Regions from separate parts of the Pseudomonas sp. GL_103 genome, predicted to be linked through region 1. Evidence: predicted binding sites of a transcription regulator. Region 1 holds the regulator's gene; the other holds the start of a gene.
The links. The regulator FliA, encoded in region 1, starts transcription of late flagellar genes. The targets are predictions, from matches to a motif close to CTAAAGTTTNNNNNNNNNNNGCCGNTAA.
Positions count from the first base shown of each region.

Region 1 (10,819 bases):
GCATGGCTGAGAAGCTGCAACGTTCGCTGATCGACGCGGCGCAGCGTCAAGAGATGCAAGGTCAGCCGGTGATTCTGCTGGTGGCCGGTCCGGTTCGCGCGATGCTCTCGCGATTTGGCCGGCTCGCAGTCCCGGGTTTGCATGTGTTGGCTTACCAGGAAATCCCTGACAACAAGCAAGTGACCATCGTTGCGACAGTAGGGCCCAACGGCTGAGGTAGTGGTTTATGCAAGTTAAGCGTTTTTTCGCCGCCGATATGCGTCAGGCCATGAAGCTGGTTCGCGATGAGCTGGGCGCTGATGCGGCTATTATTGGCAACCGCCGGATCGCCGGGGGTGTCGAACTGACGGCTGCGCTGGATTACAAGCTGTCGGCACTGGCGCCGCGGGTTCCGAACATGGAACTCGAAGACGAGCTGCGCAAGACTCAGTCGCGGATCGTCACCGCCCAGGCCGAATTGAGCCTGCGTGGCGATGGCGAGAGCGACAATGCGACCAATCGCCAGTTGTTCGCCGGCTTGCCGTTGACCGCCGCCGAGCCGCTGATCGAGCCGACCTACGCCGAACCCCGTCGCCCCGCGCCGGCCGCTGCGCCAGCGTCCGGTGGTGTGGATCCACGTGCGTTCGACTCGATGCGTTTCGAACTCAACAGCCTGCGCGAACTCATGGAAGTCCAGTTGGGCTCCCTGGCCTGGAATCAGCTGCAAGGCAGCCGTCCGGACCAGGCCAACCTCTGGCGTCGCCTGCAGCGCATCGGCCTGTCCGGCCCGTTGTCGCGCGACCTGCTGGCGATGATCACAGAAATCGAAGAGCCCCGTCAGGCCTGGCGCATGTTGCTGGCGCACTTGGCGCGCATGATCGTTACCCCGGAAGTCGAGCCGCTGGAAGAGGGCGGTGTGATCGCCATGGTCGGCCCTGCCGGCATGGGCAAGACCACCACCCTGGCCAAGCTGGCCGCCCGCTACGTGCTCAAGTACGGCGCGCAGAACATTGCGCTGGTGAGCATGGACAGCTTCCGCATCGGTGCCCAGGAGCAGCTCAAGACCCTGGGGCGTATTCTCAATGTCTCGGTGACCCACGTCGATCCGGGCCAGTCCCTGGTGCAGGCCCTGGAGCCATTGCTGCGCAAGCGTGTGGTGCTGATCGATACCGCCGGCCTGCAGGCCAGCGATCCGGCCCTGCGCATGCAGCTCGAAAGCCTGGCCGGTCGTGGCATCCGCTCGAAAAATTATCTGGTCCTGGCAACCACCAGCCAGAAACAGGTTCTAACGGCCGCTTATCACAGTTACAAGCGTTGTGGGCTCGCAGGCTGCATCCTGACTAAACTGGATGAAACGGCAAGTCTGGGTGAGGTGTTGAGCCTTGCCATCAGTCATGAACTGCCGGTGGCTTACCTGACCGATGGCCCGCGGATCCCGGATGATTTGCATCTGCCGCGTCGTCACCAGTTGGTCAGCCGCGCCGTGAGCGTGCAAATGCAGGAAGAACCCAGCGAAGAAGCCATGGCTGACATGTTCGCTGACATCTACCACAGTCCGACCAAGCAGGTTGGCTGAGGTAAAAATGAACAGTTTTTGTACCTACATCGATGGTCTGCCATGCATTGTTCCGTTTGTGAACGCGCAGCCAGTAATGTGGCCTCCGTCTATGCAAGACAAGGTAAAGAAATAACATGGGCAGCATGCATCCCGTACAGGTGATCGCGGTGACCGGCGGCAAAGGTGGCGTCGGGAAAACTAATGTGTCAGTGAACTTGTCCCTGGCTTTGGCCGAACTTGGCCGGCGCGTCATGCTGTTGGACGCGGACCTTGGACTGGCGAACGTCGACGTTCTGCTGGGACTGACACCCAAACGTACCCTGGCCGACGTGATCGAAGGCCGCTGCGAACTGCGCGATGTATTGCTGCAGGGACCCGGCGGCATCCGTATCGTTCCGGCCGCATCCGGCACTCAGAGCATGGTGCATCTGAGCCCCGCGCAACACGCCGGCCTGATCCAGGCCTTCAGTGATATCGGCGACAACCTCGACGTATTGGTGATCGACACCGCCGCGGGCATTGGTGACTCGGTAGTCAGTTTCGTCCGCGCAGCCCAGGAAGTGCTGCTGGTGGTGTGCGACGAGCCGACCTCGATTACCGACGCCTACGCGTTGATCAAGTTGCTGAACCGCGACTACGGCATGAACCGCTTCCGCGTCCTGGCCAACATGGCCCAGAGCCCGCAGGAAGGACGCAACCTGTTCGCCAAGTTGACCAAGGTCACGGATCGCTTCCTCGACGTCGCCCTGCAATACGTCGGCGCGGTGCCCTACGACGAAAGCGTGCGCAAGGCCGTGCAGAAGCAGCGCGCGGTCTACGAGGCCTTCCCGCGTTCCAAGTGCTCGCTGGCGTTCAAGGCCATCGCGCAGAAGGTCGATACCTGGCCGCTGCCTGCCAACCCGCGCGGGCACCTGGAGTTTTTCGTCGAGCGGCTCGTGCAGCAGACAGCAGGACCTGTTCTATGACAGCCAGCGGCTACAACCTCTACAAGAAGTCGGCACGCGATGCGCAGTACGAGCTGATCGAGCGTTATGCGCCGCTGGTTAAACGCATTGCCTACCACTTGCTGGCGCGTCTGCCGGCAAGTGTCCAGGTCGAAGACCTGATCCAGGCCGGGATGATCGGCCTGCTTGAAGTGTCGACCAAATATGACGCCAGCAAAGGCGCCAGTTTCGAGACGTACGCGGGCATACGAATCCGCGGCGCCATGCTCGATGAAGTGCGCAAGGGGGACTGGGCGCCACGTTCGGTTCACCGCAATACGCGCATGGTCAGCGATGCCATTCGCTCGATTGAAGCGAAAACCGGCCGTGACGCTAAAGATCACGAAGTTGCGGCCGAACTCCAATTGAGTCTCGACGATTACTACGGGATTTTGAACGACACCCTGGGCAGCCGGCTGTTCAGTTTCGACGACCTGTTGCAGGACGGCGAACACGAAGGGCTGCACGAGGATGGCGCGAGTGCTCATCTCGAGCCGTCACGCGACCTGGAGGATGAACGCTTCCAGGCTGCGCTGGCGGATGCGATTGCCAATTTGCCGGAGCGTGAGCGACTGGTGTTGGCGCTGTACTACGACGAGGAGCTGAACCTCAAGGAAATCGGTGAGGTCCTGGGGGTCAGCGAATCGCGGGTCAGCCAGTTACACAGCCAGTGCGCGGCCCGCTTGCGGGGGCGTTTGGGGGAGTGGCGAGCGCGCTGAAGGCAGTGTGGGGACACTGCGAACGAGGCTGGTGTGGTTTTGAACTGCGCCGGTCGCGATCTGTTGTGCTCCAGACAGTCATTGAGTGCTTTGCCGGATTGATTGAAATGGCGCGTCCAGGTGCTGGGCGCGTTTAAGACTGCTTGGAGGTCGAATTGGACAAGAACATGAAAATCCTCATCGTTGATGACTTCTCAACGATGCGGCGGATCATCAAGAACCTGCTGCGTGACCTTGGGTTCACCAACACCGTCGAGGCCGACGATGGCACTACCGCCATTCCGGTGCTCAACAGCGGAAGCATCGACTTTCTGGTAACGGACTGGAACATGCCTGGCATGACCGGTATCGATCTGCTGCGCCACGTGCGTGCCGATGAAAAGCTCAAGCACCTGCCGGTGCTGATGGTGACCGCTGAAGCCAAGCGCGAGCAGATCATCGAAGCGGCCCAGGCTGGCGTTAACGGCTATGTGGTCAAGCCCTTCACGGCCCAGGCGTTGAAAGAAAAAATCGAGAAGATTTTCGAACGCATCGGTTGATGAGTGCGCCACGGGGGAGCTATGGGCAATAACGAAACTTCATTGGGCGATTTTGAATCGACCCTGAAAAAACACGCCGTCGAATTGGTCGCGAGCCTTGAAAAAGGCAAGTTCGGCGACGCGGTGCAATTGATCCATGAGCTCAACCAGACCCGTGACCGCGGCCTGTATCAGGAAGTGGGCAAGCTCACTCGCGAACTGCATAGCGCGATCGTCAATTTCCAGATTGACCCGCACATGCCGCAAGCCGAAGAAGTGTCGCAGATCACCGATGCCACCGAGCGCCTGGGCTATGTGGTCAAGCTGACCGAGGCGGCGGCCAACCGCACCATGGATCTGGTGGAAAGTGCCACGCCACTGGTCAATGGCCTGGCCGATGAAGCCAAGGTGTTGAGCGCGGACTGGGGGCGCTTCATGCGTCGCGAAGTCGGCGCCGAAGAATTTCGTGAACTGGCCCGGCGGGTCGACGGGTTCCTGACGCGCAGCGGCACGGACAATCGCGCGGTGTCGGGCAACCTCAACGACATCCTGCTCGCCCAGGATTACCAGGACCTCACAGGCCAGGTGATCAAGCGTGTGACCCAGTTGGTCACCGAAGTTGAAAGCAACCTGCTCAAGCTCGTGCTGATGGCCAGTCAGGTGGACCGCTTTGCGGGCATCGAACATGACCGTGAAGCGATGCTTGCTGAAAAAGATCCACAAAAACATCTCTCTCAGGGTGAAGGTCCGCAGATTCATGCCGATAAAAGAGAAGACGTTATGTCCGGTCAGGACGATGTGGACGATTTGCTATCCAGCCTTGGATTTTAGAGTTTTAGAATTTTAGGTTTTTTGGGTTTTTAGACCTGTAGGAGCACCCCCTTAATGAGCTTCGGCGCCGATGAAGAGATCCTTCAGGATTTCCTGGTTGAGGCCGGCGAGATTCTAGAGCAACTGTCCGAGCAACTGGTCGAGCTGGAAAGCCGTCCGGATGATGCGGATCTGCTCAATGCAATTTTTCGCGGTTTTCACACTGTAAAAGGGGGCGCCGGCTTCCTCCAGCTCAACGAGCTGGTGGAGTGCTGCCACATCGCCGAGAACGTGTTCGACATCCTGCGCAAGGGTGAACGTCGTGTCGACTCGGAACTGATGGACGTGGTTCTCGAAGCGCTGGACTCGGTGAACAGCATGTTCAGCGAAGTCCGCGAACGCAGCCCGATCACGGCCGCGACACCGGAACTGCTCGCGGCGCTGGCCCGTCTGGCCGAGCCGCAATCGGCTGACGAGGTCGCTGCTGCACCTGTCGCCGCCGTGCTCGAAGCGCCTGTGGCTGAAGCCGAATCGGGCGATATCACCGACAATGAATTCGAACAACTGCTGGACTCGCTGAACGCCGTCAAGGCCCAGGCCGAGGCCCCTGCGGCTGCTCCAGCGCCCGCCAGCAATGCCGCTGGCAGCGACGAAATCACCGATGCCGAGTTCGAGTCGTTGCTCGATCAACTGCACGGCAAGGGCCAGTTCGCCGTTGACGCGGTGGTCCCGGCACCGGCTGCGCCAGAAGCCCCGAAAGCGGCTGGCGACAGTTCCGATATTACTGACGACGAATTCGAAGCACTGCTCGACCAGCTGCACGGCAAGGGTAACTTTGCTGTCGAGGCGCTGGAGTCGGCCATTGCTTCTGTGCCTGCACCCGCGGCACCAAGCGCGGTGGCGGCCGGCAGCGATCTGATTTCCGATCACGAGTTCGAAGCGCTGCTCGACGAATTGCACGGCAAAGGCAAGTTCAGCGAAGTCGGCACTGCGACGGTGGCCAACGGTTCGAACGCTGCCGTTGCGGCACCGGCAGCCAAGGCTGCGGCGCCGAAACCTGTAGCCAGGGCACCGGAGCCAAAAGCCGAAGCGCCAACCCCGGCAGCCGCCGCTGCACCGGCTGCTGCCCGTGCCCCGGCCGCGCCACCTGCGGAAAAACCGGCGAGCGAAGCCGAGACCACCGTGCGTGTCGATACCGCGCGTCTCGACGAGATCATGAACATGGTCGGCGAGTTGGTGCTGGTGCGTAACCGCCTGGTCCGCCTGGGCCTCAACAGCGGCGACGAAGCCATGTCCAAGGCCGTGTCGAACCTCGACGTGGTCACCGCCGACCTGCAGACCGCGGTCATGAAGACCCGGATGCAGCCGATCAAGAAAGTCTTCGGGCGCTTCCCGCGCCTGGTTCGCGACCTGGCTCGCCAGCTCAAGAAAGAGATCAACCTGGAACTGGTCGGCGAAGAAACCGACCTTGACAAGAACCTCGTCGAGGCCCTGGCCGACCCGCTGGTCCACTTGGTGCGCAACGCGGTCGACCACGGCATCGAATCACCGGAAGAGCGCGAAGCCTCGGGCAAGGCCCGGGGCGGCAAGGTCATCCTGGCGGCTGAGCAGGAGGGCGATCACATCCTGCTGTCGATCTCCGATGACGGTAAAGGCATGGACCCGAATGTCCTGCGCTCCATCGCGGTCAAGCGCGGTGTGATGGACAAGGATGCCGCCGATCGTCTGAGCGACACCGAATGCTACAACCTGATCTTCGCCCCGGGTTTCTCGACCAAGACCGAGATCTCCGACGTATCGGGTCGCGGCGTGGGCATGGACGTGGTGAAAACCAAGATTTCCCAGCTCAACGGTTCGATCAACATCTACTCGGCCAAGGGCCAGGGTTCGAAGATCGTCATCAAGGTGCCGCTGACCCTGGCGATCATGCCGACGCTGATGGTCATGCTGGGCAATCAGGCGTTCGCGTTCCCGCTGGTGAACGTCAACGAGATCTTCCACCTCGACCTGTCGACCACCAACGTCGTGGACGGCCAGGAAGTGGTGATCGTGCGGGACAAGGCGCTGCCATTGTTCTATCTCAAACGCTGGCTGGTCCGCTCCGCCGCTCACGAAGAGCAGCGCGAGGGCCATGTGGTGATCCTTTCGGTGGGCACGCAGCGGATCGGCTTTGTCGTCGATCAACTGGTGGGCCAGGAAGAAGTGGTCATCAAGCCATTGGGCAAAATGCTCCAGGGAACTCCGGGCATGTCCGGCGCCACCATCACCGGTGACGGCCGCATCGCGCTGATTCTCGATGTTCCGAGCATGCTCAAGCGTTACGCCACACGGCGTATTTGATTCTGGTGGAGCGGGGCGCCTGGCCTCGCTCCATCTAATGGAGTGTTTATGGCAGTCAAAGTCCTGGTGGTGGACGATTCGGGGTTTTTCCGCCGCCGCGTCTCGGAAATTCTTTCAGCGGATTCCAATATCCAGGTCGTCGGCACGGCGACCAACGGCAAAGAGGCGATTGATCAGGCGCTGGCCCTCAAGCCCGACGTGATCACCATGGACTACGAGATGCCGATGATGGACGGCATCACCGCCGTGCGGCACATCATGCAACGCTGCCCGACCCCGGTCCTGATGTTCTCCTCGCTGACCCACGAAGGCGCCCGGGTCACCCTCGATGCGCTGGATGCCGGCGCGGTGGACTTCCTGCCGAAGAATTTCGAAGACATCTCCCGCAACCCCGAGAAGGTCAAGCAACTGCTGTGCGAGAAGATTCTGAGCATCTCGCGCAGCAATCGTCGCGTCAGCACTTACAGCGCTCCGGCCCCAGTGGCCGCACCCGCTCCAATGCCTGCGCCTTCGAGCGTCGGCAGTTACGGCAGCAGCGCGCCCGTGCGTCCGGCACCGGCACCGATCCCTGCCCGTACGCATGGGGCCACCGCGTCGTCGCCCGCGCCGAAACGCAAAGCCTACAAACTGGTGGCCATCGGTACGTCCACCGGCGGCCCGGTCGCCCTGCAGCGGGTCTTGACCCAATTGCCGGCCAACTTCCCGGCGCCGATCGTGCTGGTCCAACACATGCCGGCCGCCTTCACCAAGGCCTTCGCCGAGCGCCTGGACAAGCTCTGCCGCATCAGCGTCAAGGAAGCCGAGGATGGCGACATCCTGCGTCCGGGCCTGGCGCTGCTGGCGCCGGGTGGCAAGCAGATGATGATCGATGGCCGCGGTGCGGTGAAAATCCTCCCGGGTGACGAACGCCTCAACTACAAGCCGTGCGTGGACATCACCTTCGGTTCGGCAGCCAAGACCTTCGGTGACAAAGTTCTGGCGGTGGTCCTGACCGGCATGGGCGCCGACGGTCGCGAAGGCGCGCGCCTGCTCAAGCAGGGCGGCAGTTCGATCTGGGCGCAGGACGAAGCCAGTTGCGTGATCTACGGCATGCCGATGGCCATCGTCAAAGCCGAACTCGCCGACGCGGTGTACAGCCTGGACGACATTGGCAAGCACCTGGTCGAGGCCTGTATCTGATGGATGTTCTAAGCCTGATTGGCATCATCATGGCCTTTGTCGCGATCATCGGCGGCAACTACCTTGAAGGCGGTCACCTCGGCGCCCTGGCCAACGGCCCGGCCGCGCTGATCGTGCTCGGCGGCACCATTGGCGCCGCGCTCCTGCAATCGCCGATGAGCGCCTTCAAGCGCGCCATGCAGATCCTCGCCTGGATCCTGTTCCCGCCCCGTGTCGACCTGGCCGGCGGAATCGACCGCGTGGTGAACTGGAGCCTGACCGCCCGCAAGGAAGGCCTGCTGGGCCTTGAAGGCATCGCCGACGCCGAGCCCGACAACTACGCACGCAAAGGCCTGCAACTGCTGGTGGATGGCGCCGAGCCGGAAGCGATCCGCAGCATTCTGGAAGTGGATTTCTACACCCAGGAAAGCCGCGACATCGAAGCGGCCAAAGTCTTCGAAAGCATGGGCGGTTACGCGCCGACCATCGGCATCATCGGTGCGGTCATGGGCCTGATTCATGTCATGGGCAACCTCGCTGATCCATCGCAACTGGGCAGCGGTATTGCCGTGGCATTCGTCGCCACTATCTACGGCGTGGCCAGTGCCAACCTGGTGCTGCTGCCGATTGCCGCCAAACTCAAGTCCATTGCGTTGCGCCAGTCGCGTTATCGCGAAATGTTGCTGGAAGGACTCCTGTCGATCGCCGAAGGTGAAAACCCACGCTCCATTGAGTTGAAGCTGCAAGGCTTCATGGATTAAGGGAATAAACTCATGGCCCGTCGTCGACATCAGGAAGAACATGTAAACCATGAACGTTGGCTGGTTTCCTACGCCGACTTCATCACCTTGCTGTTCGCCTTTTTCGTGGTGATGTACTCGATCTCGTCGATCAACGAAGGCAAGTACAAGGTCATTTCCGAAGCGCTGATCGGGGTCTTTACCGATTCCGATCGTTCGCTCAAGCCGATCCCCATCGGTGACGAGCGGCCGAAGACCGTGACCCCGGCCAAGCCGCTGGTCAAGGACAGTGACCAGGTCGATGCCGGCGTCTCCGGCGCCAGCGATCCGCTCAAGAGTATCGCCGACGACATCAGTGCGGCGTTCGGTGACCTGATCAGCTCCAACCAGATGACCGTGCGCGGCAACGAGTTGTGGGTCGAGATCGAACTCAATTCCAGCCTGTTGTTCGGCAGCGGCGATGCCATGCCCAGCGACATCGCGTTCAACATTATCGACAAGGTCGCGGCGATCCTGAAGCCGTTCGACAACCCGATCCATGTCGAAGGCTTCACCGACGATCAACCGATCCGCACCGCGCAGTACCCGACCAACTGGGAGCTGTCCTCGGCCCGCTCGGCCAGCATCGTGCGCATGCTGGCGATGCAAGGGGTGAACCCCGGTCGCCTGGCTTCGGTGGGCTACGGCGAGTTTCAGCCGGTGGCCAACAACGCCACCGCTGAAGGCCGCGCCCGCAACCGTCGCGTGGTGCTGGTGGTGTCGCGCAACCTCGATGTTCGCCGCAGCCTGACCGGCACCGGAGCCGCCCATGCGCAACCGGATGCCGCATTGAAGCGTGCTGGCACACAAACTGCACCGACCCCGGTCAAGTCGCCGGTACGAGAGAACGCCGTCAATTCTCCGTCACCCGCATTAACACGTTGAGCTATTTCTCGGTCGATCCGTTCGGCCGGGAGGAACAATCCGAATGAGAGTCTGGGCAGTCGCCAATCAAAAGGGTGGTGTCGGTAAAACCACTTCCTCCATCGCTTTAGCCGGTTTGCTGGCAGAGGCGGGCAAGCGCGTGGTCGTGGTCGATCTCGACCCCCACGGCTCGATGACCAGCTACTTCGGCTACGATCCCGACGCCCTGGAGCACAGCAGCTACGACCTGTTCCTGCACAAGGGCAACGTGCCCCAAGGTCTGCCGGGCCAACTGCTGCTGTCGACCAGTGACGAACGCATCTCCCTGTTGCCCTCCAGCACCGCGCTGGCCACCCTTGAGCGCCAGTCGCCGGGGCAGAGCGGCTTGGGCCTGGTGATTGCCAAGAGCCTGGCGCAACTGTGGCAGGACTTCGATTACGCCGTGATCGACAGCCCGCCACTGCTCGGCGTGCTGATGGTCAATGCCTTGGCGGCGAGCCAGCAACTGGTGATCCCGGTGCAGACCGAACACCTGGCGGTCAAGGGCCTGGAACGCATGGTCAACACCCTGGCGATGATCAACCGCTCACGCAAACAGGCATTGCCCTTCACCATCGTGCCGACCCTGTTTGACCGACGCACCCAGGCGTCCCTCGGAACGTTGCGCGTGCTGCGCGACAAATACCCCGAGGAAATCTGGCAGGGCTACATCCCGGTGGACACGCGCCTGCGCGATGCCAGCCGCGCCGGTCTGACGCCTTCGCAGTTCGACGGCAAGAGCCGTGGCGTTCTGGCTTATCGCGCGTTGCTCAAGCATCTGCTGGCGGCGCAGCTTGTTGCGCAGGTGGCGTGACATGAGCCCAATTCCCGTAGGAGCTGCCGCAGGCTGCGATCTTTTGATCTTGCTTGGCGGCGCTCTTGATATCGCTAAAAGATCGCAGCCTGCGGCAGCTCCTACAGGGGGATGCCGATGAATCGGCCATTGAAGCTCACATCGCGCCCGCAACTGGCGTTGCAGTCGTATCTGGACAACCTGCTGCAAGACGCAACCGAGGACATGGCGCCGGAGATAGAGGTGCTGGCCGAGGTTGTCGAAGCGGTGAGAGTCGTC
Region 1 covers NZ_CM174420.1:1,801,710-1,812,528, forward strand. Annotated here, with positions in the region: gene flhA (flagellar biosynthesis protein FlhA) at 1-215, shown strand, start outside; gene flhF (flagellar biosynthesis GTPase FlhF) at 227-1,555, shown strand; gene fleN (flagellar synthesis regulator FleN) at 1,672-2,502, shown strand; gene fliA (RNA polymerase sigma factor FliA) at 2,499-3,239, shown strand; gene AC3IP0_RS08145 (chemotaxis response regulator CheY) at 3,407-3,778, shown strand; gene AC3IP0_RS08150 (protein phosphatase CheZ) at 3,800-4,588, shown strand; gene AC3IP0_RS08155 (chemotaxis protein CheA) at 4,643-6,907, shown strand; gene AC3IP0_RS08160 (protein-glutamate methylesterase/protein-glutamine glutaminase) at 6,956-8,086, shown strand; gene AC3IP0_RS08165 (flagellar motor protein) at 8,086-8,826, shown strand; gene motD (flagellar motor protein MotD) at 8,839-9,729, shown strand; gene AC3IP0_RS08175 (ParA family protein) at 9,773-10,561, shown strand; gene AC3IP0_RS08180 (CheW domain-containing protein) at 10,679-10,819, shown strand, end outside.

Region 2 (10,819 bases), 3.1 Mb from region 1:
GGCCTGACGAATCCGGTCCTGGTTTTCGATCAGGGCAAAACGCACGTGATCATCGCCGTATTCACCAAACCCGACGCCCGGCGAGACACACACCTTGGCTTCGGCCAGCAGCTTCTTGGCGAACTCCAGCGAGCCCAGGTGCGCATAGGCCTCGGGAATCTTCGCCCAGACGTACATCGAGGCTTTCGGGTTTTCCACCATCCAGCCCAGTTCATGCAGGCCCTTGACCAGCACGTTGCGCCGCTGCCGATACTGCTCGGCGATGTCGCGCACGCATTGCTGGTCGCCTTCAAGCGCAGCGATGGCCGCTACCTGCAGCGGGGTGAAGGTGCCGTAGTCGTGGTAGCTCTTGATCCGCGCCAGGGCGTTGACCAGTTCCGGGTTGCCGACCATGAAGCCAATGCGCCAGCCGGCCATGTTGTAGCTCTTGGACAGGGTGAAAAACTCCACCGCAATGTCCTTGGCACCGGGCACCTGCATGATCGACGGGGCTTTCCAGCCGTCGTAGACGATGTCGGCGTAGGCCAGGTCGTGCACCACCAGCACGTCGTACTGCTTGGCGAGGGCAATGACGCGCTCGAAGAAATCCAGCTCCACGCACTGGGCGGTGGGGTTGGACGGGAAACCGAGGATCATCATCTTCGGCTTGGGGATCGAACCGCGAATCGCCCGCTCCAGTTCAGCGAAGAAATCCACGCCCGGCACCAGCGGCACCGACCGCACCTGGGCGCCGGCAATCACCGCGCCGTAGATGTGAATCGGGTAGCTCGGGTTCGGCACCAGCACGGTGTCGCCCTGGTCGAGAGTGGCCAGCATCAGGTGCGCCAGGCCTTCCTTGGAACCGATGGTGACGATGGCTTCGCTTTCCGGGTCGATGTCGACCTCGTAGCGGTCCTTGTACCAGTTGGAAATCGCCCGGCGCAGGCGCGGAATGCCCTTGGAGGTGGAGTAACCGTGGGTGTCTTCGCGCTGAGCGACCTGCACAAGTTTTTCGACGATGTGCGGCGGCGTGGCGCCGTCGGGGTTGCCCATGCTCAAGTCGATGATGTCTTCGCCACGACGACGGGCGGCCATCTTCAGCTCGGCGGTGATGTTGAAAACGTAAGGGGGGAGTCGATCTATGCGCGCAAAGCGGCGCGGCGAACCTTGTTCGGCCATTGTTGCCTCGGATAACGTAAGCGCCCGGAACCGTCCGAGCGACGCTGGTCACTGCGGTGACCTGTGGCGGAATGTAAGGGTAGCTGTGGCAGACTGTCCAGCCTCAATGTAAACAAATTTGTCCGAGGGAAAGGGTTCAATGGAATTTACCAGCGGCTTCTTGCTGAGCCTCTCGCTGTGCCTGGATATCGGCGTGGCCAACATCGCGATGATCACCCTGGCCATGCAGCGCGGCTATTTCCAGGGCTTTGCCCTGGGGCTGGGGACCTGTGTCGGCGACCTGATCTACGCGGTACTGGCACTGGCCGGCATGACCGTGTTGCTGCAATACGAAAGCGTGCGCTGGGTGTTGTGGATCGGTGGCTCGGCGCTGCTGGTGTACTTCGCGGCGAAGATGATCTATTCGGCGATTCACCACGAGGCGCTGCTGGCCGAGACGGCGGAGGTCGGGAACAACTCCCACCGCAAGGAATTCTTGCGCGGGATCTTTCTCGCCATGTCTTCGCCTAGCGCCATTCTGTGGTTCGCCGCGGTGGGCGGCACCCTGATCGCCCGTTCCGGTGGCGGTGGCCCGCTCAGTTCGGCACTGTTTCTCGGCGGTTTCCTCTGTGCCGGGCTGCTCTGGTCGGCAGGCCTGTGCTTCGCCGCGAGCCATGGCGGCAAGTTGCTGGGCGACAAGCTGCTGCGTTATTCCTATATGGCATCGGCGGCGATCTTCTGCTATTTCGCGGTCTACGTGATCCTATCGGGTTACAACGAGTTCGTTGGCGTCGCTGCCGTCGAGCAATTGCACGCACTGTAATTGGGCGAATCGAGTTTGGCTTCTATACTTCCAGCCGAACCCATTTTTATGCGTCAGGAGTCGAGTCATGGATGAGTTAGCACGCGTCGAACTGACGCAACCGCGCTTCGAACACGGGCACTTCCTGCTGATTGCAGGGCTGGGCGGACAATTTACCCAGCAAACCACCCAAGGCATTCCCAAGCTCTGGGAAAAACTCGAGCCCCACATTGGGAACATTCCGGGCCAAAAAGGCGAAGTCACCTATGGTGTCTGCTGCAATTTCGACGGCAAGGGCGGCTTCGATTACATCGCTGGCGTCGAGATCAGCAAGCTCGACGACTTGCCGGAAACCTACCGTTGGGTAGAGGTTCAGCCTCAGCTGTACGCGGTGTTCGAGCACAAGGGTCCGCTGGATACTTTGCCGCAACTGTTTCAGTACATTTTCGGCACCTGGCAGCCGCAGTCGGGGCATGAGGTGTTGGATGCGCCGGAGCTGGAACGCTACAGCGAAGACTTCAACCCGAAGCTCAACACCGGCAAGCTGGAGATCTGGATTCCGATCAAAGCGTGAGAGGTGTGTCGGGAGGCGGATCAGCCGATTCGTCTCTCGATGTCCCATCGCGGCTGATTTATCATCCCCAGCCTTTCCCACGCTGATTCCGAGCTGCCATGAACACCGTCATCCGCAACGTCACCCCCGCCGATCTGGACCGCTGCTTTGCCATCGAAACCCTTGCCTATGAAGGTGACGAAGCCGCGACCCGCGAGAAGATCGCCACTCGCATCGCCACTTGGCCTGAGGGTTTTATCGTCGCGCAAATGGACGGGGTTGTAGCCGGATTCATCAATTCCGGTGCGGCGTTCCAGGTGGAAATGTCGGACGAGGCGTTCAAGGAACTGATCGGCCACGACCCGGCCGGACCGCACGTGGTGATCATGTCGGTGGTGGTGCACCCGGATTATCAGAGGCAAGGCCTGGCCAAGCGCCTGATGGGCGAGTTCATCGAGCGCATGCGTGCAATGGGCAAGGTCACTATCAACCTGATGTGCAAGGAGCGGCATATTCCGTTGTATGCCGGATTCGGCTTTGCCTATATCAAGCCTTCGGCGTCCGACCATGGCGGCATGGCGTGGCATGAGATGATTTTGGAGCTGTAAGACTGTTGGAGATCCCCTGTGGGAGCGGGCTTGCTCGCGAAGAGGCCGGTACATTCGACATCTCTATTGACTGATACACCGCTTTCGCGAGCAAGCCCGCTCCCACAGGGGCGCAGTTGTGTCAGCAATATCTGTAGCGACTATTGAGCAGTCAGAACACCAACCCCATCCGCCGCTCATACCCGATCCGGCCCTTGTACGCCTCGCCGCTGTCGACAAAGCCAAACCTGGCGTACAGGGCGATGGCGGCTTCGTTGTCGGCATCCACCGACAACTCCAGCCCCCTGATTTCCGGCCAGGCCAGGCACGCCGCCTCGGGCAGCGCCTGCAGGCAGGCCTTGCCGTAACCCTTGCCCTGGGCGCGTTGGTCGACTTGCAGGGCATGCAGCGTGGCGCTGTGCTCATCGGCCCAGGCCGGCAACACCGGCGGGCGCTTGAGCAGCAGGAAAGCGACAGGCACATCTTCGACCAGCAGGGCGAACCCCTTGACGCCGGGGCCGGGCCTGGACAACAAAGTGTGCAATGCGCCGTGGATGTCACCCGAGAACTTGATTTGCTCCGGATGCACTTCGATGGCCTCGACCTGTTGGCGCTGTAGCGTGTTCAGGCTTTCATAAGGCACGAGTCGGGCTGTCACTGGAGTGTCCTTTTTCCAACTGAAAATGAGTCTCGGATTCTAGCGAGTCTGGCGTTATGGATTATTTTTATTTCTTCTGTCGATTCACCGGATCGCCAGACGACTAAGGGTGTCTTCCAATAAAAACCACGGAGAACCACCATGAATGCGCAAACCCAGATCCAGAACCTGATCGAAACCTATCGTCAGGCCATGATGGCCAAGGACGTAGATAAAATCATGACCCTATATGCCGACGACATCGTCTCCTTCGACGCGGTCAAGGCCCTGCAATTCAAGGGCAAGGAGGCGTACCGCGCGCATTGGGAAGATTGCATGAAAATGTGCCCCGGCCCGCACATTTTCGAATTCCAGGACATCCGAATCGAGGCGTCCCAAGAGATCGCCTTCGCCCATTGGCTGGCCCATTGCGGCGGCACCAACGACAAGGGCGAAACCCAGGCCTGCTGGATGCGCGGCAGTGCGTGCTATCGCCAGGAAGACGGGTTGTGGCAGATCGTCCATGAGCACTGGTCGGCGCCGTTCGACATGATGAGCGGCACCGTCCTGTTCGATCTGAAACCCTGATCGATGTTTTTTGTCGGGATGCCGCGCCAAATGGTCAATCCACGGCCATAGTTGATCCGTTCGAATCAGGAGACGTTCATGAAGTATTTATGCCTGGTCTACAGCGATGAGCGGTTGCTGCATTCGCTGCCGGAAAGCCCGAAGGACGAAGAGTGCATGGCCTATGCCGAGTCGATCCAGGGCAGCGGCCGAATGGTCGCCGCCGAAGCACTGGAGTCGGTACAGACCGCCACCACGGTGCGCATGCGCAACGGCAAGATGTCGATCACCGACGGGCCATTCGCTGAAACCAAGGAGCAGTTGGCCGGCTTTTATCTGATCGATGCCAAGGACCTCAACGAAGCCATCCAGGTCGCCGGGAACATTCCGGCGGCCCGGGTCGGCAGTGTCGAAGTGCGCCCCGTTCGGCAGTTGAATCCTTAAGATGCCAGGGCTGCCGGTTCAGGCGCAGGTCGAGCGGGTCTATCGCGAAGAGTCGCGGCGCATTCTTGCGACCCTGATTCGCTTGCTGGGGGATTTCGACCTCGCCGAAGAGGCCTTGCACGAGGCGTTTTTCATCGCGGTCGAACGCTGGCAGCGTGACGGCGTGCCGGACAATCCGCGGGCCTGGCTGGTGTCCACCGGGCGCTTCAAGGCCATCGATGCCTTGCGCCGGCGCGCACGTTTTGCCGCGTCGCAGCCCTTGTTGATCGCGCAACTGGAGGCGCTGGAACAGGCCGACTGGAGTGATGAAGACGTGGAAGACGATCGCCTGCGGCTGATCTTCACTTGCTGCCACCCGGCCCTGGCGGCGGACGCGCAAGTGCCGCTGACATTGCGGGAAGTCTGCGACCTGACCACGGAAGAAATCGCCCGGGCCTTTCTCTCGGCCCCGGCCACCATCGCCCAGCGCATCGTACGTGCCAAGGCGAAAATCCGCGATGCGAAAATCCCTTATCAAGTGCCGACACGCGCTGAGTTGCCCGAGCGCCTGGACAGCGTATTGCGGGTGATTTACCTGGTGTTCAACGAGGGCTACTCGGCGTCCATCGGGACAGAATTGATCCGCGAGGATTTGACCCGCGAAGCGATCCGTCTCGGCCGGTTGCTGGTGGAGCTGCTGCCGGAGCCAGAGGTGATGGGCTTGCTGGCGCTGATGCTGCTGCACGAGTCGCGCCGCCCGGCCAGGACCTCGGCGAGCGGCGAGCTGATTGTGCTGGACGAACAGGACCGTTCGCTGTGGGACGCCGGGTTGATCAGCGAAGGCTGCACGCTGGTCGAGCGGGCGCTGACCATGGGACGATTCGGACCCTATTGCCTGCAAGCGGCGATCGCGGCGGTGCACGCCGAAGCCCCGACGGCGGGGGAAACCGATTGGCCGCAGATTGTCGGTCTGTATGACGTCCTGCTGCGGGCGGTGCCGTCGCCGGTGATCGAGTTGAATCGTGCGGCGGCGATTTCGCAACGGGATGGACCGCTGGCGGGGCTGACGTTGGTCGACGCGATTCTGGAGCGGGGAGAACTGCTCGACTACCACCTGGCGTATTCGGCGCGGGCGGAGTTCTGTCGGCAACTGGGCCGCAAACAAGAGGCGCGTGTGGCGTGGGAACGGGCGCTGGCGTTGACCCGGCAAGAGCCGGAGCGGCGGTTTATTGAAGAGCGGCTCAGGGCGTTGGAGTGATGCGGCCGGTCTGGCCTCATCGCGAGCAAGCTCGCTCCCACAGGGATTGATGGCGTACTCGAAACTGTGCGAGCTTGCTCGCGATAAGGGCCGAAGGACCTTCACTCCAGCATCTTGCCCAGCAACCAGCTCCCCGCCGGCCCCGGCGGATTCAAGCGCGACCACAACGCATCCACCGACACCGTTTTCGGCCAGCCGCGCACTACCAGTTCCCGCAACGTGTCGGGCCCGAACCGCTCGACCAGCCAACGGGGCAACGGCGCCCAGCCGAATCCGCCCTGGGCCATTTCCAGCAGCATCAGATAACTCGGCGCCGACCAGACGCGGCCCTTCGCCCGACTTTCATAGGGATTGATGATGGTGGCCAGACGCAGCTCGCGGTGTTGCTGCAGTACGTCCCGGTCGACGTGGTCCAGCGTCGCCAACGGGTGTGTCGGGGACACGAACAAGGCGATTTCCGTGCGCTCGTCCACCGTCGAGCTGACCAGGTCCGGCGGGTAACTGTCCTGCATTTCGGCGAAGGCAATCTGCGCCCGGCCGCTTTGCACCAGGGACATCAGGTCATCGCATTCGGCGATCAGGCATTCGAGTTCCAGGTCCGGGTAACGCTGCTCGAAGGCACTGAGGGCGGCTTCGAAGCGGTCCGACTGATAGGTATCGGACAGCGCCACCGTCAACTTCGCTTCCACCCCTTGGGACAGTTGGCTGGCGGCTATTTCCAGGCGACTGGTGGCGGCCAGGATCTCTTCGGCCCGTTGCAGCATGACGTGCCCGGCCGGGGTCAGCCCAGGCTTGCGGCTGCTGCGGTCGAACAGGGTCAGGTTCAGGTCGATTTCCAGGCTGGCCACCGCCGCGCTGATGGTCGACTGACTGCGGCCCAACTTGCGCGCCGCGGCGGAAAACGAGCCTTGGGTCGCGGCTTCGACAAACGCCAGCAACACTTCGTGAGAGGCCATGAACTATCGCCTTGATCGATGGTTATTGGTTATGAAGTATCGGCGTGATGACAGATCATGGCAACCACAGTCACTCAAGGGAGTTCGGCCATGAGCGCCAACAAATCCATCACTGAACGTATTTTTCAAGCCATCGGCTTCGAACTGCTGGCCATCCTGATCTGTACCCCGTTGCTGGCCTGGATCATGAAGAAACCGATGCTGGAAATGGGCATGGTCACCATCCTCATCGCCGGCCTGGCCCTGGCCTGGAACGTGGTCTTCAACGGTCTGTTCGATCGGCTGCTCAAGCGCCTCGCCATCGCACACAACGCCTGGGTCCGCGTGGTGCATGCGCTGTTGTTCGAAGGCGGTCTGGTCGCCCTCGGCGTACCGCTGATCGCCTGGTGGCTGAATGTCAGCCTGTGGCAAGCGTTCCTGCTGGATATCGGCGTGTTGCTGTTCTTCCTGCCGTACACCTACGTCTACCACTGGGCGTATGACGTGGTTCGGGAGCGCATGCTGGTGACTCGCGAGGTTTGCTAAGTAGCGTTTTTGTGGCGAGGGCGCTTGCTCCTTCGCCACAGGGGTTAGCAGACGTTAATAATCCCGCTGCTTGCGAAACGCCCAGCGCCCGGCGATCACGGTAAAGGTCGCGACCAGTGCCACCAGGACCCAGAAACCCTGCGGATCATCGGCCAGCGGAATGCCGCCAACGTTCATGCCGAAGAAACCGGCGATGATGTTGATCGGCAGCGCCAGCACCGTCACCACTGTCAGGGTGAACAGCGTGCGGTTGGTCTGCTCGTTGATGTTGGCGGCGATCTCTTCCTGCAACAGCTTGATCCGCTCACCCAGCGCCGTGAGGTCGTTAATGATCAGTGCGAACTCCTCGGTGGATTTGCGCAACTCCTTCACGTCTTCCTTTTGCAGCCATTGCGGTGGCCGGTTGAGCAGTCGCAGCAACGAGCCCGGTTCCAGCGCCAGCAGCCGTTGCAATCGCACCAGCACCCGGCGATTGGCGCCCAGCTCGGCGCGGTTGGTCGACAGCCGCGAGGACAGCAATTCATCTTCGATCTGATCCACGCTCTGACTGGTCTTGCGCACGATCTGGGTCAGCACTTCACCTTGGTCGCGCAGCAAATGCACCAGCAACTCCAGCGGGGAGCGAAAGCACTCCCGGGCCTTCACCGACGAGCGCAATTTGTCCACCGAGTGCAGCGGTTGCAGGCGTGCGCTGATGATCAATTGGCTGCGGGCGCACACCCACAGGGTCGAGACATCCGACGAGACCATGTTGCTGAGGTTGAACACCACATCGTTGACCACCGCCAGCAACGCGGAGTCGACATGCTCGATTCGCGTCGAGCGCGAGCCTTCGTGCAGCGCTTCGAAAAATTCCTCGGGCAATTCCAGATGGCTTTTCATCCAGCGCTCGCACGCGGCGTGGGCGAGGTTCAGGTGCAGCCAGAGAAATTGCTCATCGCTTTCCGGTTGTTGCAGGTACTGCAAGGCCTCGGCGGAATTGATTTCCCGGCCGGCCTCACCGGGGCGAAAACTGAAACCGTAAAGCAGGCCGAACAGATCCGTATCGCGATGACTGTGATCGATGCTGTGGTTCATGAGGGCTCGCAAGGGGAGACGCCTGTCGCAGGTTTCGCAGGTTCACTTGAGCGGCATCATCGCAAGGCGGGATGACGTTTTTGTGACGGGAAAATAACGCAAACGATTGCTCTACCGGCGGTCGGGATGTTCTCAAGAAACGCTCTGGCTAGCCGATCACGCTTGGGTTGAGTTGCGCGCCGCAGGCCTAGGCCGGGACCGCAGACAGGGATGTCCGGACACTTTTCACGCCTTAACGGGCGTGCCTCATTCCTGTCATGAGTACCCTGCGATGCTTTTGCAAAAGTCCCTGAGAGCACAAATTCTCGCCCTGCTGAGCGGCAGCCTGCTGGCGATGCTGTTGATCGCCCTGGCGTGCTTTCACTTCCTGTCCAGCGGCGTGCAGAACTACGCCAATCTGATCGAAGGCCCGCTGCATACCTCGCAATTGATCGATGAAGCCAACCTGCAATTCAAGGTGCAGGTGCAGGAGTGGAAAAACGTCCTGCTGCGCGGCAAGCAATCGGCCGACCTGAGCAAGTACTGGGGGCAATTCGAGGACCGTCAGCGCGATGTGCAAAACATCCTCGGCGAACTGGCCGCGCAGAAGGGTATCGAGCCGCAACTCAAGAGCCGCATCGAGCGCTTGCGTGACGAACATCGCCAGTTGGGCGCGGCCTATCAGAAGGGCCGGGATGCGTTCGTGGCTGCCGGTGGTGACCCTGCGGCGGGCGACGCGGCGGTCAAGGGCGTGGACCGCGCGGCCAGTGATCAGATGAGTGAGCTGGTCAGCGAATTGCGCAAGCAGGGCGCCGAGCAATCGACACTGATCAGCGCCAGTGCCGATCGCACGGTGTTGCTGGGGCTGGTCGTGATGCTGGTTTCGGGGGTGCTGATCGGCCTGCTGAGCCTGTGGCTGGTCAACCGCAACCTGGTCGAGCCGATCCGCAAATTGATCGAATACGTGGCGCAGCTCAGCCAAGGGCGTATTGCCGAGCGAGTGGCCAGTACCCGTCAGGACGAGCTGGGCAAACTGGCGATGGCCGCCAACACCCTGCGCGATTTCCTCGCTGAAACCTTCAGCCGTTTGCAGCGCAGCGCGTCGGACCTGGACAGCGCCAGCGGTGAGTTGAATTCGATCGCCACCGTGATGGCCGGCGGTACCAATGAGCAGTTCAACCGCACCGATCAGGTGGCCACGGCGATGAACGAAATGTCCGCTACGGCACAGGAAGTCGCCCGTCATGCCGCCGAAGCGGCGCGGGCCGCCGACGATGCCGACCAGTCCGCCCAGCAGGGCGAAAAAGTCATGCAGGGCACCATCCACACCATCACCCAGATGCGCGGCGAAATCGCCAACACCGCCACGGTCATCCGCCAACTGGAAACCGACAGCGGGCGTATCGGCAAGGTCCTGGAAGTGATTCGCGGGATCGCCGAACAGACTAACCTGCTGGCACTCAACGCAGCCATCGAAGCGGCCCGTGCCGGTGAGGCTGGACGCGGATTCGCGGTGGTGGCCGATGAAGTGCGCAGCCTGGCCCAGCGCACGGCGGCGTCGATCATCGAGATCAACCAGATCATCCAGACCGTGCAGACCGGTGCAATCGAAGCGGCCCAGGCGATTGAAAGCGGTCAGTCGCGCAGCGAACAAAGCGTGCAGCAAGTGACGGAGGCCGGCGCCATGCTCGAACGCATCACCCTGGCCGTGGAAGCCATCCGCGACATGAACCGCCAGATCGCCACTGCCGCCGAAGAGCAGACCTCGGTGGCCGAAGACATCTCGCGCAACCTCACCGAGATCACCAGCATCGCCAGCACTAACCTGGACAACGTGCAGCGCACTGAAGCGGCCAGCACCAACCTGCACGGTTTGTCGGGGCGGTTGAATGAGGTGACGGCGCGCCTGAGCGCTTGATGAAAGGGACTGTGTACCGGGTTCCTTATCGAGTCGGTACACAGTCGGTCTCAAGTGCAGATATAGGGTGTCGATGACGGGTTGAACCTGAATCCACATTGGAAAAAAAACGCCATGGTCAGCACGTCGGCCTGATCAATCATCCAGACGCAGAAAAGCCGCACGATCCGAAAACCGTGCGGCTCTTTGTTGTGTGCATCAGACGTCTTTTTTGTTCTTCAGGACTTCGCCGGTGGTGGCGTTCAAATCCACGTCCCATTCAACGTTGCTGGCGTCACGCAGTTCGACTTCGTACTCGTAGATGGCAGAGTGTTTGTCCAGGTCGCTGTCGGTAATGGTGGCCCCCGGGTGCAGCTTCAACACGATCTGGTTCAACTCTTCCATAGGCTTGATCTTGCCC
Region 2 covers NZ_CM174420.1:4,910,117-4,920,935, reverse strand. Annotated here, with positions in the region: gene alaC (alanine transaminase) at 1-1,158, opposite strand, end outside; gene AC3IP0_RS22065 (LysE family translocator) at 1,298-1,960, shown strand; gene AC3IP0_RS22060 (GyrI-like domain-containing protein) at 2,028-2,513, shown strand; gene AC3IP0_RS22055 (GNAT family N-acetyltransferase) at 2,612-3,100, shown strand; gene AC3IP0_RS22050 (GNAT family N-acetyltransferase) at 3,252-3,737, opposite strand; gene AC3IP0_RS22045 (YybH family protein) at 3,879-4,304, shown strand; gene AC3IP0_RS22040 (YciI family protein) at 4,383-4,727, shown strand; gene AC3IP0_RS22035 (RNA polymerase sigma factor) at 4,729-5,964, shown strand; gene AC3IP0_RS22030 (LysR family transcriptional regulator) at 6,066-6,920, opposite strand; gene AC3IP0_RS22025 (multidrug/biocide efflux PACE transporter) at 7,011-7,445, shown strand; gene AC3IP0_RS22020 (transporter) at 7,500-8,522, opposite strand; gene AC3IP0_RS22015 (methyl-accepting chemotaxis protein) at 8,794-10,419, shown strand; gene AC3IP0_RS22010 (PepSY domain-containing protein) at 10,618-10,819, opposite strand, start outside.
Region 2: AC3IP0_RS22015 (methyl-accepting chemotaxis protein) is a predicted target of FliA. The motif match lies at 8,654-8,681, and genes of this name have one in related genera.